2 regions of the Streptomyces sp. NPDC043680 genome follow, and region 1 is predicted to be linked to the other one. Evidence: riboswitches for the same ligand, from Rfam matches in the RefSeq annotation. Region 1 holds a riboswitch; the other holds the start of a gene.
The links. Region 1 has a riboswitch for ZMP and ZTP ahead of AC0666_RS03080 (serine hydroxymethyltransferase). Riboswitches for the same ligand answer to the same signal wherever they lie in the genome.

Region 1 (7,647 bases):
CGGCGAGCAAGTCGCTGGCGCCAGGGCTGCGGATGGGGTGGATGGTGCTGCCGGCGGGGCTGGTGGACGAGGTCGTCGCGGCGAAGGGGCGCATCGACTGGACGTCGAGCGCGCTGGACCAGCTCACGCTCGCGGAGTTCATCCGGTCGGGGGCGTACGACCGGCACGTGCGGGGGATGCGGCTGAGGTACCGCCGCCGGCGCGACGAGCTGGTGGCGGCGGTCGCGGGGCGGGTGGCGGTGTCGGGGATCGCGGCGGGGCTGCACGCGGTGCTGGACCTTCCCGAGGGGACGCAGCCCGCGGTGCTGCGGGCCGCGGCCTGGCAGGACCTGGCCCTCGAAACCCTGTCCCGCTACGCCCATCCGGAGGCGGCGCTCCCGCCCCGCGAGGCGCTGGTGGTGGGCTACGGCACCCCCTCGACCAGCGCCTGGTCCCCCACCCTGCGGGCCCTGGTCGCCGCGCTCCCGTGAGGTCAGGCGGGGTCGGGCCCCGGCGGGGGCTCGCCGAAGCGGGACAGGGCCAGGGCTCCGCACACCGCCACCGCGAAGCCCAGGACGGCCAGCCAGACCAGACCTTCGCGGGTGCGGTCGCCGAGCCACGCCACCCCCACCGCCGCCGGCCCGATCGTCTCGCCCAGCACCATCCCCGCGGTGGCCGCCGTCACCGAGCCGCGCTGCAGCGCCGAGGTGAGCAGCAGGAAGGCCGCACCGCCGCCCAGCAGCAGCGCGTACACCGCCGGATCGGAGAAGGAGATCCCGTCGATGAGGCGGACGGCCACCTCGACCACCCCGAAGCCCGTCCCGGCGGCCAGGCCGAGGACCAGCGACCGCTGCCGGTCCGGCAGGCCGCCCGCCACCGCTCCCACCAGCAGCACCAGAGCGGCCACCCCGAGCAGCCCGAGCTCCAACACGAGGGAGCCCGTCCCGGACCCCTCCTCGCCCGAGGACAGACCCAGCATCGCCAGCCCCGCGCACACCGCCGCCACCGCCGCCCACTCGGTCCGGCTCAGCCGGGTCCGCAGCAGCCGCGCCGCGACCACGGCCGTCACCGCGAGGCTCGCGGACAGCGCCGCACCCACCGCGTAGATGGGGATGTGCTTGAGCGCCACGATCTGGAGGACGAAGCCGACGGCGTCCAGGGCGAGGCCCGCCACGTACCGCCACTGCCGCAGCGCCCGCAGGAGCAGTGCCGTGTCCACTCCCGAGCCGGTCCCCGGCTCCGCGGCCCGGGCCGCCATCGCCTGCAGGACCGATGCCGTACCGAAGCAGACCGCCGCACCGAGCGCACAAATCATCCCAAGGAGCACGAATTGACTCTAGGTCATGGAGGCGCGGCGAGGGTTTGGGCGGCCGGATTCCATCGCCTTGCCGCCCCGTTCTAGTCTGTCGCCCATGGTCATGGACAGCACGAGTACGAGCAGCAGCACCGCCCGCCGCCGCATGCGGTCCGGCGCCGTCGCCCTCGGCGGGATGGGACTGCTGGCCGCCGCGCTCGTGGCCTGCGGCAAGAGCGACGAGCCCGACAAGCGCTGCGTGGACCGCGTCACGCTGGAGAAGCTCAACAGCAAGGAGTGCAAGAGCGGCAGCAGTAGCAGCCGCGGCGCGTACTACTACGGCGGGAGCGTCCGCAACAACAAGGTCAGCGGCGGCAGCTTCGACAAGTCCGCCGTCACCCGCGGCGGCATCGGCGGCCACTCCAGCTCCAGCGGCGGCTGAGCCCGTGCGGCGCCACACCATCGAGCCCCGCCCGGACTGGCAGCGGACCGTCGAGGAGCAGGGGCTGATCTACCCCCTCACCCGCTACCCGGACGACTCCCTGCGCCCCTACTGGGACGAGAGCGCGTACTACTCCTTCTCGCTGCCCGAGGTCGAGGCCTTGGAGGACGTCGTCGAGGAGCTGCACGCCATGTGCCTGGCCGCGGCCGCGCACATCGTCGAGCACGACCGCTTCGCCGACCTCGGCATCACCGAGCCCGGCCTCGCCGCCCTGATCGCCGAGTCCTGGCGCAGGCGTGCCGAACAGCCGTCCCTGTACGGCCGGTTCGACCTGCACTACGACGGCTCCGGCAGCCCGGCCAAGATGCTGGAGTACAACGCGGACACCCCCACCTCCCTCGTCGAGGCGGCGAGCCCGCAGTGGTTCTGGATGGAGGAGCGCTTCCCCGGCGCCGACCAGTGGAACTCCCTGCACGAGCGGCTCGTCGACGCCTGGCGCCGGCAGGCGGAGCTGCTGCCGCCCGGACCGCTGCACTTCGCGCACTCCGAGACCGACGAGCTCGGCGAGGACCTGATGACGGTGGCCTACCTCCAGGAGACCGCCGAACAGGCGGGCCTGGAGACCGAGGCGCTGTCCGTCGAGCAGATCGGCTGGGACAGCCTGTCGGGCCGGTTCGTGGACCAGAAACTCCGCTTCATCCGCAGCTGCTTCAAGCTCTACCCGTGGGAGTGGCTGGCCACCGACACCTTCGGCCCGCAGGTCCTCGGCACGTACGACCACGGCGGCGGATCCGGCAGCACCTGCTGGATCGAGCCGCTGTGGAAGATGCTGCTGTCCAACAAGGCGCTGCTGGCGATCCTGTGGGAGCTCTTCCCCGACCACCCCAACCTGCTGCCCGCCTACCTCGACGGCCCGCGCGAACTCGCCGACACCACCGGCTACGCGGCCAAGCCGCTGCTGGGCCGCGAGGGCGCCGGGGTCACCCTCCACGAGGCCGGTCCGGGCGGGGAGCCGTTCGTACCGGCCGATGGGGAGACGTACTGCTTCCAGGCCCTGGCCCCGCTGCCCGACTTCGACGGCAACCGGGTCGTGCTCGGCGCGTGGGTCGTCGAGGAGGAGGCGGCGGGGCTCGGCATCCGGGAATCGGCGGGGCCGGTCACGGACGAGTACGCCCGCTTCCTGCCCCACGTCATCCTCTGATCACCCGGCGAGCACGGCCCGCAGCTGGTCCAGGCCCCAGTCCAGGTCCTCCTTGCTGATCACCAGCGGCGGGGCGATCCGGATCGTCGCCCCGTGGGTGTCCTTGACCAGCACGCCCCGCTGCATCAGCTGTTCGGAGACCTGCCGGCCGGTGCCGTGTCCCGGGGCGATGTCCACACCCGCCCACAGGCCGCGCCCGCGGACGGCGGTCACCGCGCCGCCGCCGACCAGCAGGCCGAGCTCGCGGTGCAAGTGGTCGCCGAGTTCGGCGGCGCGCTGCTGGTGCTCGCCGGTGCGCAGCATCGCGATCACCTCCAGGGCGACGGCGCAGGCCAGCGGGTTGCCGCCGAAGGTGGAGCCGTGCTCGCCGGGGCGGAACACCCCGAGCACGTCCCGGTCGGCGACGACCGCGGAGACCGGGACCACACCGCCGCCCAGGGCCTTGCCGAGGATGTAGACGTCCGGCACGACCCCTTCGTGCTCGCAGGCGAAGGTCGTGCCGGTCCGGCCCAGGCCCGACTGGATCTCGTCCGCCATGAACAGCACGTTGCGCTCGCGCGTCAGCTCCCGCACGCCCGGGAGGTATCCGGGCGGCGGCACGAGGACCCCCGCCTCGCCCTGGATCGGCTCCAGCAGTACGGCCACGGTGTTCGAGGTGACGGCGTGGGACAGCGCGGTGAGGTCCCCGTACGGCACGATCTCGAAGCCCGGCGTGTACGGACCGAAGTGGTCGCGGGCCTCGTGGTCGGTCGAGAAGCTCACGATGGTCGTCGTACGGCCGTGGAAGTTGTCGGACGCGACCACGATCTTGGCGTGGCCGTCCGGCACGCCCTTGACCTCGTAGCCCCACTTGCGGGCGGTCTTCACCGCCGTCTCCACCGCCTCCGCGCCGGTGTTCATCGGCAGCACCATCTCCTTGCCGCACAGCGCGGCCAGCTCGGCGCAGAACTCGGCGAAGCGGTCGTGGTGGAAGGCGCGCGAGGTGAGCGTGACCCGCTCCAACTGCGCGTGGGCCGCGTCGATGAGACGGCGGTTGCCGTGGCCGAAGTTGAGCGCCGAGTAGCCCGCGAGCATGTCGAGGTAGCGACGGCCTTCGACGTCGGTCATCCACGCGCCTTCGGCGGACGCCACGACGACGGGCAGCGGGTGGTAGTTGTGCGCACTGTGGGCCTCGGCGGCACGCAGGGCATCAGCGGTTGTCGACACGGGGTCTCCGATCGTCGGTCGTGCGGGCGGGCCGGCCGGCCCCGGATGACGAGTGGTGGCGCCACCCTGTATACGGGTATACGGCTATACGTCGCTCGTATACCGGGCGCGGAAACCTTTCTTGTGGCCCGCCCGCTATGGTGGGCGGTACGCACGGCGACTGGCGTACGGAGAACCAACTCCGGGGGAGTCGTGCGCGGACGACCGCACACAGGGCCGCTCGCCTGGGCCTCGCGGGGACGAGAACTGACATCGACCCCGGAGGAGCCGCCGTGAACGCGCGCCGCCATCCCGCCCTTTCCGCGACCGACCCCGAGCTGGCGTCCTTCGTCGCGGCGGAGGAGACCCTGCAGGCCGAGACCCTGCGCCTGATCCCCAGCGAGAACTACGTGTCGGCGGCGGTGCTCGAAGCCTCCGGCACGGTGCTGCAGAACAAGTACAGCGAGGGCTACCCCGGCCGCCGCTACTACGAGGGCCAGCAGAACATCGACCGCGTCGAGGCGCTCGCCGTCGAGCGGGCCAAGGGCCTGTTCGGGGTGGACCACGCGAACGTCCAGCCGTACTCGGGCTCGCCCGCGAACCTGGCCGTGTACCTGGCCTTCGCGAAGCCCGGCGACACGGTGATGGGCATGGCCCTGCCGATGGGCGGCCACCTGACGCACGGCTGGGGCGTCTCGGCGACGGGCTCCTGGTTCCGCGGCGTCCAGTACGGCGTCCGCGCCGACACCGGCCTCATCGACTACGACGCGGTCCGCGACCTCGCCCTCGCGGAGCGACCCAAGCTGATCTTCTGCGGTGGCACCGCGCTGCCCCGCACGATCGACTTCGAGGCCTTCGCCTCGATCGCCGCCGAGGCGGGCTCGGTCCTCGTCGCGGACGTGGCGCACATCGCGGGCCTCATCGCGGGCGGGGCCCACCCGTCGCCGGTCGGGCACGTGGACGTGGTCTCCACGACGACCCACAAGACCCTGCGGGGCCCGCGCGGCGCGATGCTGATGTGCAAGGAGGAGCACGCCAAGGCCATCGACAAGGCGGTGTTCCCGGGCCTCCAGGGCGGCCCGCACAACCAGACGACGGCGGGCATCGCGGTGGCCCTGCACGAGGCGGCGCAGCCGTCGTTCGTGACGTACGCGCACGCGGTCGTCGCCAACGCCAAGGCGCTGGCCGCGCAGTTGCTGGGCCGGGGCTTCGACCTGGTGTCGGGCGGTACGGACAACCACCTGATCCTGGTGGACCTGACCTCCCGGGGCGTGCCGGGCAAGGTGGCGGCCAAGGCGCTGGACCGCTCGGGCATCGTGGTGAACTACAACACGGTCCCGTTCGACCCGCGCAAGCCCTTCGACCCGTCGGGGATCCGGATCGGCACCCCCTCGCTCACCTCCCGCGGCCTGACCGAGGAGCACATGCCGCTGGTGGCGGACTGGATCTCCCGCGCGGTGGACGCGGCGTCCGCGTCCGACGAGGCGGCCCTGTCCGTGATCCGCAAGGAGGTCACCGCCCTCATGGCCACCCACCCGGCCCCGGGCCTCCCGGTCTCCTGACCGCGCGGGGCCGCTGCGCGGCGGGGTGGTGCGGGGGCCGGGGGCGGTGACGGGGTGGGGTGTCGTCCGGGGCTGATGATTTATGGCGCCTGATCCGGATCGCCTTGGTGATCGGGATCAGGCGCCAACAAATCACGTTCTACGCCCCGGTCAACACCCCACCCCGCCCCCGCCCGGGCGTCCCGCAGCCGGGGCCGGCACTCGCAGGGCCAAAGCGGTCGCTTGCTTCGGGCAAGATCCGGACGCGCCGCTACGCGGCGGTACCCGCAGCCGCCGCCCGCCCGGCACGGCCCGCCCGCCCGGCGCCCCCGCAAGGACCCGGCGGCTTCCGGCCACGGAACGGCCGGAGTCGGCCCCCGCACCTGAGAGAATGGAGCCATGGCTTCTGATCGTCCTCGCGCGCTCTCCGGCATCCAGCCCACCTCCGGCTCGTTCCACCTCGGGAACTACCTCGGAGCCATCCGCCAGTACGTCGCCCTGCAGGAGACGCACGACGCCTTCTACATGGTCGTCGACCTGCACGCGATCACCATGCCGCAGGATCCGAAGGACCTCCGCGCGAACACCCGGCTCTCGGCCGCGCAGCTCCTCGCCGCCGGCCTCGACCCCGACCGCTGCACGCTCTTCATCCAGAGCCACGTCCCCGAGCACGCCCAGCTCGCCTGGGTGATGAACTGCATCACCGGCTTCGGCGAGGCCAGCCGGATGACCCAGTTCAAGGACAAGTCCGCCAAGGGCGGGGTGAACAGCGCCAGCGTCGGCCTGTTCACGTACCCGATCCTCCAGGTCGCCGACATCCTGCTCTACCAGGCGAACGCCGTCCCCGTCGGCGAGGACCAGCGCCAGCACATCGAGCTGACCCGCGACCTGGCCGAGCGCTTCAACCAGCGCTTCGGCGAGACCTTCACGCTGCCCGCCGCGCACATCGTCAAGGAGGTCGCGAAGATCTACGACCTCCAGGACCCGTCGATCAAGATGTCGAAGTCCGCCTCGTCCCCCAAGGGCCTGATCAACCTCCTCGACGAGGCCAAGGCCACCGAGAAGAAGATCAAGAGCGCGGTCACCGACACCGAGGCCGAGGTCCGCTTCGACACCGCGGCCAAGCCCGGCGTCAGCAACCTGCTCACGATCTACTCCACCCTCACGGGCGAGAGCATCCCCGCCCTGGAGGCCAAGTACGAGGGCAAGGGCTACGGCGCGCTGAAGACCGACCTGGCCGGTGTGATGGTCGATTTCGTCACACCGTTCAAGCAGCGCACCCAGGAATACCTGGACGACCCGGAGACGCTGGACTCCATCCTGGCCAAGGGCGCGGAGAAGGCCCGCGCCGTCGCCGCCGAGACCCTGGCGCAGGCGTACGACCGGCTCGGTCTGGTGCCCGCCAAGCACTGACCACCGGGGCCCCTGGCAATCCGGGGGGTTTCGGCCCCACACTGGGGCGGCAGGCCGCACACAGCATTCGACGGAGGAGACATACGTGGGGACCGTAACGCTCGGCGTTTCGATCGCGGTCCCGGAGCCGTACGGCAGCCAGCTCCAGCAGCTGCGCGCCGGCTTCGGGGACGCCGCCGCGCACGGCATCCCCACGCATGTCACCCTCGTCCCGCCCACCGAGGTGGAAGCGGAGCGGCTCCCGGAGATCCGGGCCCACCTGGCCGAGGTCGCGTCCGCCTGCGGCCCCTTCGTGATGCGCCTGGCGGGGACGGGAACCTTCCGTCCGCTCTCGCCGGTCGTCTTCGTCCAGGTCGTCGAGGGCGCCACGGGCTGCACCCGGCTCCAGGGCCTGCTGCGCGACGCCGGCGGACCGCTCCAGCGAGAGCTGGCGTTCCCCTACCACCCGCACGTCACCGTCGCCCACGGGATCTCCGAGGAGGCGATGGACCTGGCGTTCGACACCCTCGCCGACTACGCGGCCGAGTGGATGTGCTCCGGATTCGCGCTCTACGAGCAGGGCCCGGACGGGGTCTGGCGCAAGCTGCGCGAG
Region 2 (7,438 bases), on a different contig from region 1:
CCAGCAGGCCAGGGTCCGCTCCCTGGAGGGCACGGCCGACCGGGTCACCGGCGTACGGGTCGACACCCCGCAGGAGAAGGGCCGGCTGGTCTCCGCGGACCTGGTGGTCGACGCGAGCGGGCGCGGCTCCCGGGCCCGGATCTGGCTCCAGGAGCTCGGCCTGAGCGGCATCCGGCAGGCCGAGGTGGATTCCGGCCTGGTCTACGCGACCCGTGTCTTCGAGGCACCCGCCGGGTCGCACGCGATGGGCTTCCCGATCATCAACGTGCAGTCCGACCCGCGCGTGCCCGTACCCGGGCAGACGGCGACGATCGTGCCGATCGAGAACGGGCAGTGGCAGGCCACGCTGTCCGGCACCCGCGGCGGCCAGCCCACCTCCGACCCCGATGCCTTCGTCCCGTTCGCGAAGGGCGTCCGCGACCCGATCGTCGGCGAACTCCTGGAACACCGCAAGCCCTTGACGGACGTCACCGTCACCCAGGGCACCGCCAACCGGCGGCTCTACTTCGAGAAGGCCGACCTGCCCGACGGCTTCTTCGCGGTAGGCGACTCGGTCGCCACCTTCAACCCGCTGTACGGGCAGGGCATGACGGTCGCAGCTCAAGGCCTGCTGGCCGTACGCGCCCTGCTGCGCGCCAAGGGGCTCGCCCACCCGGCCATCGGCCGCGAGGCGCAGCGCGCGCTCGCCCCCCTGGTGTCCACGGCCTGGGACCTCGCCACCTCGCAGGACATCCTCTACCCGGGCGCCACCGGCATGAAGCCGCGGGCCGGCGCCGGACTGCTCACCGCGTACGTCGACCGGCTGATGACCGGGGCCACCACCCGCCCGACCCTGGCCCGCGCCCTGCTGCAGGTGATCACCATGAACAGCTCCCCCACCTACTGGGTCCGCCCGTCCGTGGTGTGGGACGTGCTGCGGGCCTCGGACCGGGGGGCGCTGAAGGCGGCTCCGCTGACCGCCGCCGAGCGGGCCGTCGCGGGACTCGACCGGGACGCCGCCGCGGAGGCGGTCGAGCCCGCCGACCCTGTGGGACCGGTGGGCCCCGTCGGCCAGGCCCGATGAGCGACAGCCTCATCCTGTACGTGCCGGGGGTGGTGATCGGCGTGGCCCTGCTGGTCAAGGCGCCGACGCTGCGCCGCAGTTGGGGGCAGCCCACCGTCCGCGCCGTCTGCACGCTGCTGGCGGTCGGCACCCTGGTGATGTTCCTCGCGGCGCCGCCGACGATCGTCGCGGTCAACAAGCTGACCGGCATCGTCAACTTCTCGGCCCCACTGGTGTACAGCATGCTCACCGCGTTCTCGGGCGCCTGCATCGTGCTGATCCTGCACTGGGGCAGCCGCCCCACCCCCGGCGTGCGCCGGGCCACGCGCCTGACCATCGCCGCGTACGGCGCCGTCGCGGTGCTGATCGTCTCGCTCTTCGCCATGGGGGACGCGCCGGTGGAGCGGGTGCGCGACCTGGACACGTACTACGCCAACACCCCGTGGCTGCGCGAGATGATCGCCTGCTACCTCCTCGCGCACACCGTGGGCAGCACGACGCTCACCCTGCTGTGCTGGACGTGGATGCGCCGGGTGTCCCCCTCGATGCGCCCGCTGCGCACCGGGCTGGCGCTGGTCATGCTCGGCGGGGCGCTGGACGTGGGCTTCCTGGTCGCGAAATGGGCCGCGGTGGGCGCCCGCTGGAGCGGCCGCGACTGGGACGACCTGTCCACCTACGTGGCTCCGCCGCTCGGCGCCGCGGCGGCCCTGCTGCTGGGGAGCGGGTTCATCGTGCCGCTGATCGGCGGGTCGGCGGCCTGGCGCGACTTCAGCCGGTACCGGCGGCTGTACCCGCTGTGGAAGGCGCTGCGCGGGTTCGCGGCGTCCAGCGCGCAGACCGTGCCGCTCACCTGGTGGTCACCGGTCGGCATCCGGCTGATCCACCGGGAATCGGTGATCGACGACGGGATCCTGGCCCTGGCGAGCTGGTTCGACCCCGCCGTGCGGTGCGCCGCGTACGAGGCCGCGCGGGAGGAAGGCCTCGGCGAGCAGCGGGCCGCGATCGTCGCCGACGCGGCGATGCTGGCGGCGGCGTGCCGGCGCCGGGAGGTCGCGGATCTGGCGGCGGCCCGGGAGGGGGCCGCCGCCACCCAGGGCCCTCCCGATCCGCACCGCCTGGACTCACGGCCGCTGGCGGCGCTGGCGTGGGAGTTCCGCCGGTCCCCGATCGTGGCGGCCGCCCGCCGGGACGTCTGCGGCCGCCCGTAGGCAGGGGCCCGGCACGGCGGCGCCCCGGGCCGGCGGGTCCGGGGCGCGGGGCGTGCCGCGGGACGGTGTGCCCCGGTGTCAGAGCTCGGCGAGCGCCAGGCCGGCCTGGGCGGCGGCCGCCTGCACGGTCTGCTCCAGGAGCACGGCGATGGTCATCGGGCCGACACCGCCGGGGACCGGGGTGATCAGCGAGGCCCGGGCGGCGGCCGACTCGAAGTGGACGTCGCCGACGTTGCCCTCGTTGTAACCGGCGTCCAGGACCACCGCGCCCGGCTTGATGTCCTCGCCCCGGATGAACTCGGCCTTGCCGACGGCGGCGACCAGCACATCGGCCTGGCGCACGATCGAGGGGAGGTCCCGGGTGCGGGAGTGGCAGTAGGTGACGGTGGCGTTCTGCTCCAGCAGCAGCATGCCGGCCGGCTTGCCGAGGATCGCGCTGCGGCCGACCACGACGGCGTGCTTGCCGGTCAGGTCGACGTCGTACTCGGCGAGCAGGCGCATGATGCCGCCGGGCGTGCAGGAGACGAAGCCCGGCAGTCCGAAGCCCATGGCGGCGAAGGAGTGCATGGTGACCCCGTCGACGTCCTTGCCCGGGGCGATGGCCTCGAAGGCGGCGCGCTCGTCGATGTGGTGCGGGACGGGGTGCTGGAGGAGGATGCCGCTGATCTCCGGGTCCTCGGAGAGAGCGGTGATCGCGGCGACGAGCTCCTCGGTGGTGGTCTCCGCGGGGAGCTCCACGTGGCGGGAGGTGATCCCGGCCTTGGCACAGCGGTTCTGCTTCATGCGGACGTACGTGACGGATGCGGGGTCCTCGCCGACCAGCACGGTCGCGAGGCAGGGCGCGGTGCCGGTGCGCTCGGTGAGCTTCGCCGCGTAGGCCGCGGTCTGCTCCGAGATGCGGCGGGCGAGGGCGGTGCCGTCCATGAGCCGGGCGGTCTGCGCCTGCTCACCGGTCGGGCCCTGCGGAACGGACGGGGCAGTCGTCATGGGGTCTCCTGAGCGTCGCTGCGGGATCGCGGTTCGCCCAGGCGCGCGGCAGTCGACGCACGGGGGTGCGCCGGGCCGCTCCCCGGTGGTGATCCACCCGAACGCCAGTCACGGCCCGGTCCCACTGTAATCGACGTGGCGGCCGGTCCACCGGGGAAGACGGGGAGACCACCCACAAGCGGTCAAACCGGTGGATCACCGGCGCTCCCGCTGGGACGATGGGGCCATGACACGCACCCAGGTCGGGCCGACGAGCGTCTTCGAGCTGGTCGAGTACTTTCTCGGGCCGCAGCCGGAGCAGGCGCGGCGCGCCCGGCGCCCGGACGACGCGGTCGCCGGAGCCGGGAAGGCGGGCCTGGAAGTGGTGGATTTGCGCGCCGAAAGACTGCGTACGGAGTTCACGGCATCGGAGCCGTGATCTACTTTCTCCGGAAGGTGATCTGGATGGTGCCCGGCTTCACGGTCGGGCAGTACCGGGACCGGCTGCGAGAGCTCCACGAACGGATCGAACGCGAAGGCTCGTTCGTGGCGCACACCGCCCGTTTCCTCATAGAAGCCCGCAAAACGGGCCGACGGAAGGGGCGGAAGGGGCGCGGACGGATCCACGGCGGATCGGTTGCCCGCCCACAGCGTGGCGCAGGTCACTCAATTCAGCGCGTAACGAATCGACTCGGGCATGCGATGAACCGACAGGTGTCCTCGCGCGGCCCCGGAATACAGACCCCCCCGGGTCTGTTTTCCCGAGTCCGCGCGATGATGTCCCGCCCACTCCCTATCTGTTCGCAACGAGAGGCTCCTTGTGTCGCTCAGCCCGTCCCGTACGTTCCCTCCGGAGATCGCCGAATCGGAGGCCCTCGTCGCGCTCGTCGAGCGCGGCCGCGAGCAGGGTCACATCAACGGTGACGACGTGCGCCAGGCCTTCGAGGCCGGCCGCATCCCGGTGGACCAGTGGAAGCGGGTCCTGCGCAGCCTGAACCAGGTCCTGGACGAGGAGGGTGTCGCGCTGCACGTCAGCGCCGCGCCCGCCACGAAGGCTGCCGCCAAGAAGCCCCGCAAGGCGGCCGCTGCGCCTGCCCGCACCGTGACCAAGAAGGCGGCCGCCGCGCCGCGCCCCATCGGCGCGCGCAAGGCCTCGGCCGCCGCCACGGCCCCCTCCGCCGCGGCGGCGATACCCGCTGCGGCGACCGCGCCCGCCGCGGAAGAGGTGACGGCCGAGGCCGCCGCCGAGCCGAAGAAGCGGGCGGTCAAGAAGACCGCCGCGAAGAAGACCGCGGTCAAGAAGACCGCCGCGGCCAAGAAGACCACCGCCAAGGACGCCGACGAGGGCGAGACCCCGGTCATCGAGGGCGAGGACTGGGCCGCCGAGGACCTCGTCGACGACGTCGAGGAGGAAGCGCCCAAGGCGGGCGGCGCCCAGGGCTTCGTCCTGTCCGACGACGACGAGGACGACGCCCCGGCGCAGACGGTCATGGTGGCCGGTGCCACCGCCGACCCCGTCAAGGACTACCTGAAGCTGATCGGCAAGGTGCCGCTGCTCAACGCCGAGCAGGAGGTCGAGCTCGCCAAGCGGATCGAGGCCGGACTCTTCTCCGAGTACAAGCTCGAAGAGGAGGAGGACCACAAGCCCGCCTACCGTCGCGAGCTGGAGATCCTGGTCGAGGACGGCCGACGCGCCAAGAACCACCTGCTGGAGGCCAACCTCCGCCTCGTGGTCTCCCTGGCCAAGCGCTACACCGGCCGCGGCATGCTCTTCCTGGACCTGATCCAGGAGGGCAACGTCGGCCTGATCCGCGCCGTGGAGAAGTTCGACTACACCAAGGGCTTCAAGTTCTCCACGTACGCGACCTGGTGGATCCGGCAGGCGATCACGCGTGCCATGGCCGACCAGTCGCGCACCATCCGCATCCCCGTGCACATGGTCGAGATCATCAACAAGCTCGCCCGCGTGCAGCGCCAGATGCTCCAGGACCTCGGCCGGGAGCCCACTCCGGAGGAGCTGGGCAAGGAGCTCGACATGACCCCCGAGAAGGTCATCGAGGTCCAGAAGTACGGCCGTGAGCCGATCTCCCTGCACACCCCGCTGGGTGAGGAGGGCGACAGCGAGTTCGGTGACCTCATCGAGGACTCCGAGGCGGTCGTCCCGGCCGACGCGGTCTCCTTCACCTTCCTCCAGGAGCAGCTCCAGTCGATCCTGGGCACGCTCTCCGAGCGCGAGGCGGGCGTGGTCTCCATGCGGTACGGCCTCAACGACGGCCAGCCGAAGACCCTGGACGAGATCGGCCGCGTGTACGGGGTCACCCGTGAGCGGATCCGCCAGATCGAGTCCAAGACGATGTCGAAGCTGCGCCACCCGTCGCGTTCGCAGGTCCTGCGCGACTACCTGGACTGAGCCCGCCGGGCCGGCCGAAAGGCCGGCCCGCCGGTGTCTAGTGCTGTGACCGGAAAGGTCCACCGGTCGCGCCGCCCGGCACGGCACCTCGCTGCGTTGTCGGACCGCGCAAGTACGTCCAGTACGAGCCGCGGGCCTCCGCCTTGCAATGCACCGCACCGGACAACGCGACCCGGCAAACCTTCCCGGCCACAGCACTAGGCGTGTTCGAGGAGGTGCTTGAGCTTCTCCTCGCTGCGCGGCATCTCCTTGCGGGCGAACGGCTTGACCACCAAGGGGGCGAGGACCCTGCCGATGCCGTGCCCCTCGAAGTCGAGGGCCAGGGTGACGCGCGAGCGCCTGCCGTCGTCGAGCGGTTCGATGGTCCCGCGCACATCGCCGCGTACGGGGCCGTCGACTCCGTGGAGGTGCCAGCTCCGCGGTGGGTCCAGCTCCACGACCTCCATGGTCATCGGGAGGTCCCGCCTGCCCATCCGGCGTGTGACGGCGACGCGCTGTCCCACGTGCGGCGGTGCGTCGTCGAGCGGGCGGGCGGAGAGCGCGCTCGCCTGCCACTCCGGCAGGTGCGCGAAATCCGTGATGTAGGTGTAGACCTCTTCGGGACGGCGCGCGATGTCGATGCTCTGTCTGATCGCGGACATGGCGACCCCTTACTGCCCCCTGCTACTCCCCGTCTGCTCCCTGTCTGTGCCCGGATCCCACGCTACTCCGCAGGTCAGGCGGCAGCGCGCTGCCTGCGCGCGGACATCGCGGCGTAGCCGAGGACGCCTGCGAACAGGAACAGCACGCCCTGGTAGACGGCCGCGTAACCCGAGCCCGCCACCAGCCACATCGAGAAGCCGAAGGCGAGGACGGCGAGGATCCCGTCGCGCAGCAGTCGGCCGCGGTGGACGCGCACGGACTGCCCGGACAGCAGGAAGTAGACCTGCGCGGCGGTGGAGAGCAGGTACGGGACGGTCGCCGTGAAGGTGGTGACCAGGACGAGGACCTCGAAGACGCCGTCCGCGCCCACGGCGTAGTTGTAGACGGTCAGGCCGGAGGCCAAGGCGGCGGTGACGAGCACGCCGGCCACGGGAACGCCCCGCTTCCTGTTCTCGAAGACCTTCGGGAAGAGCCCGTCCTTGGCGGCGGCGTACGGGGTCTGCGCACTGAGCAGGGTCCAGCCGTTGAGCGCGCCGACCATCGAGACGACCGCGGCGCAGGCCACCAGGGTGCCGCCCCAGGTTCCGCCGAACATGGCGTTCACGGCGTCGGTGAACGGGGCCTGCGAGGCGACCAGCCGGTCGTGGGCGACCAGGCCGAAGACGGCGAGGGTGCCGAGCAGGTAGACGAGGGCCGCCCCGGCCGTGCCGAGGACGGTGGCCCGGCCGACGTTGCGGGCCGGGTCGCGGACCTCGCCCGCGCTGACGGCGGCCGACTCCACGCCGAGGTAGCTGAAGAGCAGGATCGCCGCGCAGGCGGAGACCGCGCCGACCGGGCTCTGGCCGGTGGCCCGGAAGGGGCCGAGGTTCGCCGGGTCGAAGAAGAAGAGGCCGCCCACGGCCACCAGCAGCAGCGGGGCGAACTTCAGCACGGTGGAGACCAGTTGGACCGCGCCCACGTACCGGGTGCCGGCCAGGTTGGCCAGCGCGGGGAGCCACTGGACGGTGAGCGCGGCCAGGCACATCGCCGCCTTGTGCTGCCCGACGGCCGGGAAGAGCACGGCCAGGTAGCCGACCGCCGCGACCGCGAGGGCGGCGTTGGAGACCCAGGTGGTGATCCAGTAGCTCCAGGCCGCGAGGAAGCCGGCGAAGTCGCCGAACGCGGCGCGGG

Region 2: it holds a riboswitch for ZMP and ZTP, as region 1 does, so the genes downstream of both, AC0666_RS18845 (bifunctional 5,10-methylenetetrahydrofolate dehydrogenase/5,10-methenyltetrahydrofolate cyclohydrolase) here and AC0666_RS03080 (serine hydroxymethyltransferase) in region 1, are expected to answer to the same signal.

What each region holds. Positions count from the first base shown of each region.
Region 1 is NZ_JBWKCE010000001.1:656,082-663,728, reverse strand. Features, by position in the region: gene pdxR (MocR-like pyridoxine biosynthesis transcription factor PdxR) at 1-470, shown strand, start outside; gene AC0666_RS03100 (DMT family protein) at 473-1,294, opposite strand; gene AC0666_RS03095 (hypothetical protein) at 1,392-1,715, shown strand; gene AC0666_RS03090 (glutathionylspermidine synthase family protein) at 1,720-2,916, shown strand; gene rocD (ornithine--oxo-acid transaminase) at 2,917-4,122, opposite strand; ZMP/ZTP riboswitch at 4,269-4,359, shown strand; gene AC0666_RS03080 (serine hydroxymethyltransferase) at 4,395-5,663, shown strand; gene trpS (tryptophan--tRNA ligase) at 6,042-7,055, shown strand; gene AC0666_RS03070 (2'-5' RNA ligase family protein) at 7,141-7,647, shown strand, end outside.
Region 2 is NZ_JBWKCE010000008.1:177,401-184,838, forward strand. Features, by position in the region: gene AC0666_RS18835 (NAD(P)/FAD-dependent oxidoreductase) at 1-1,063, shown strand, start outside; gene AC0666_RS18840 (MAB_1171c family putative transporter) at 1,060-2,250, shown strand; gene AC0666_RS18845 (bifunctional 5,10-methylenetetrahydrofolate dehydrogenase/5,10-methenyltetrahydrofolate cyclohydrolase) at 2,329-3,237, opposite strand; ZMP/ZTP riboswitch at 3,266-3,359, opposite strand; partial or broken gene AC0666_RS18850 (SAM-dependent methyltransferase) at 3,473-3,801, shown strand; gene AC0666_RS18855 (RNA polymerase sigma factor) at 4,037-5,626, shown strand; gene AC0666_RS18860 (SRPBCC family protein) at 5,824-6,267, opposite strand; gene AC0666_RS18865 (amino acid permease) at 6,342-7,438, opposite strand, start outside.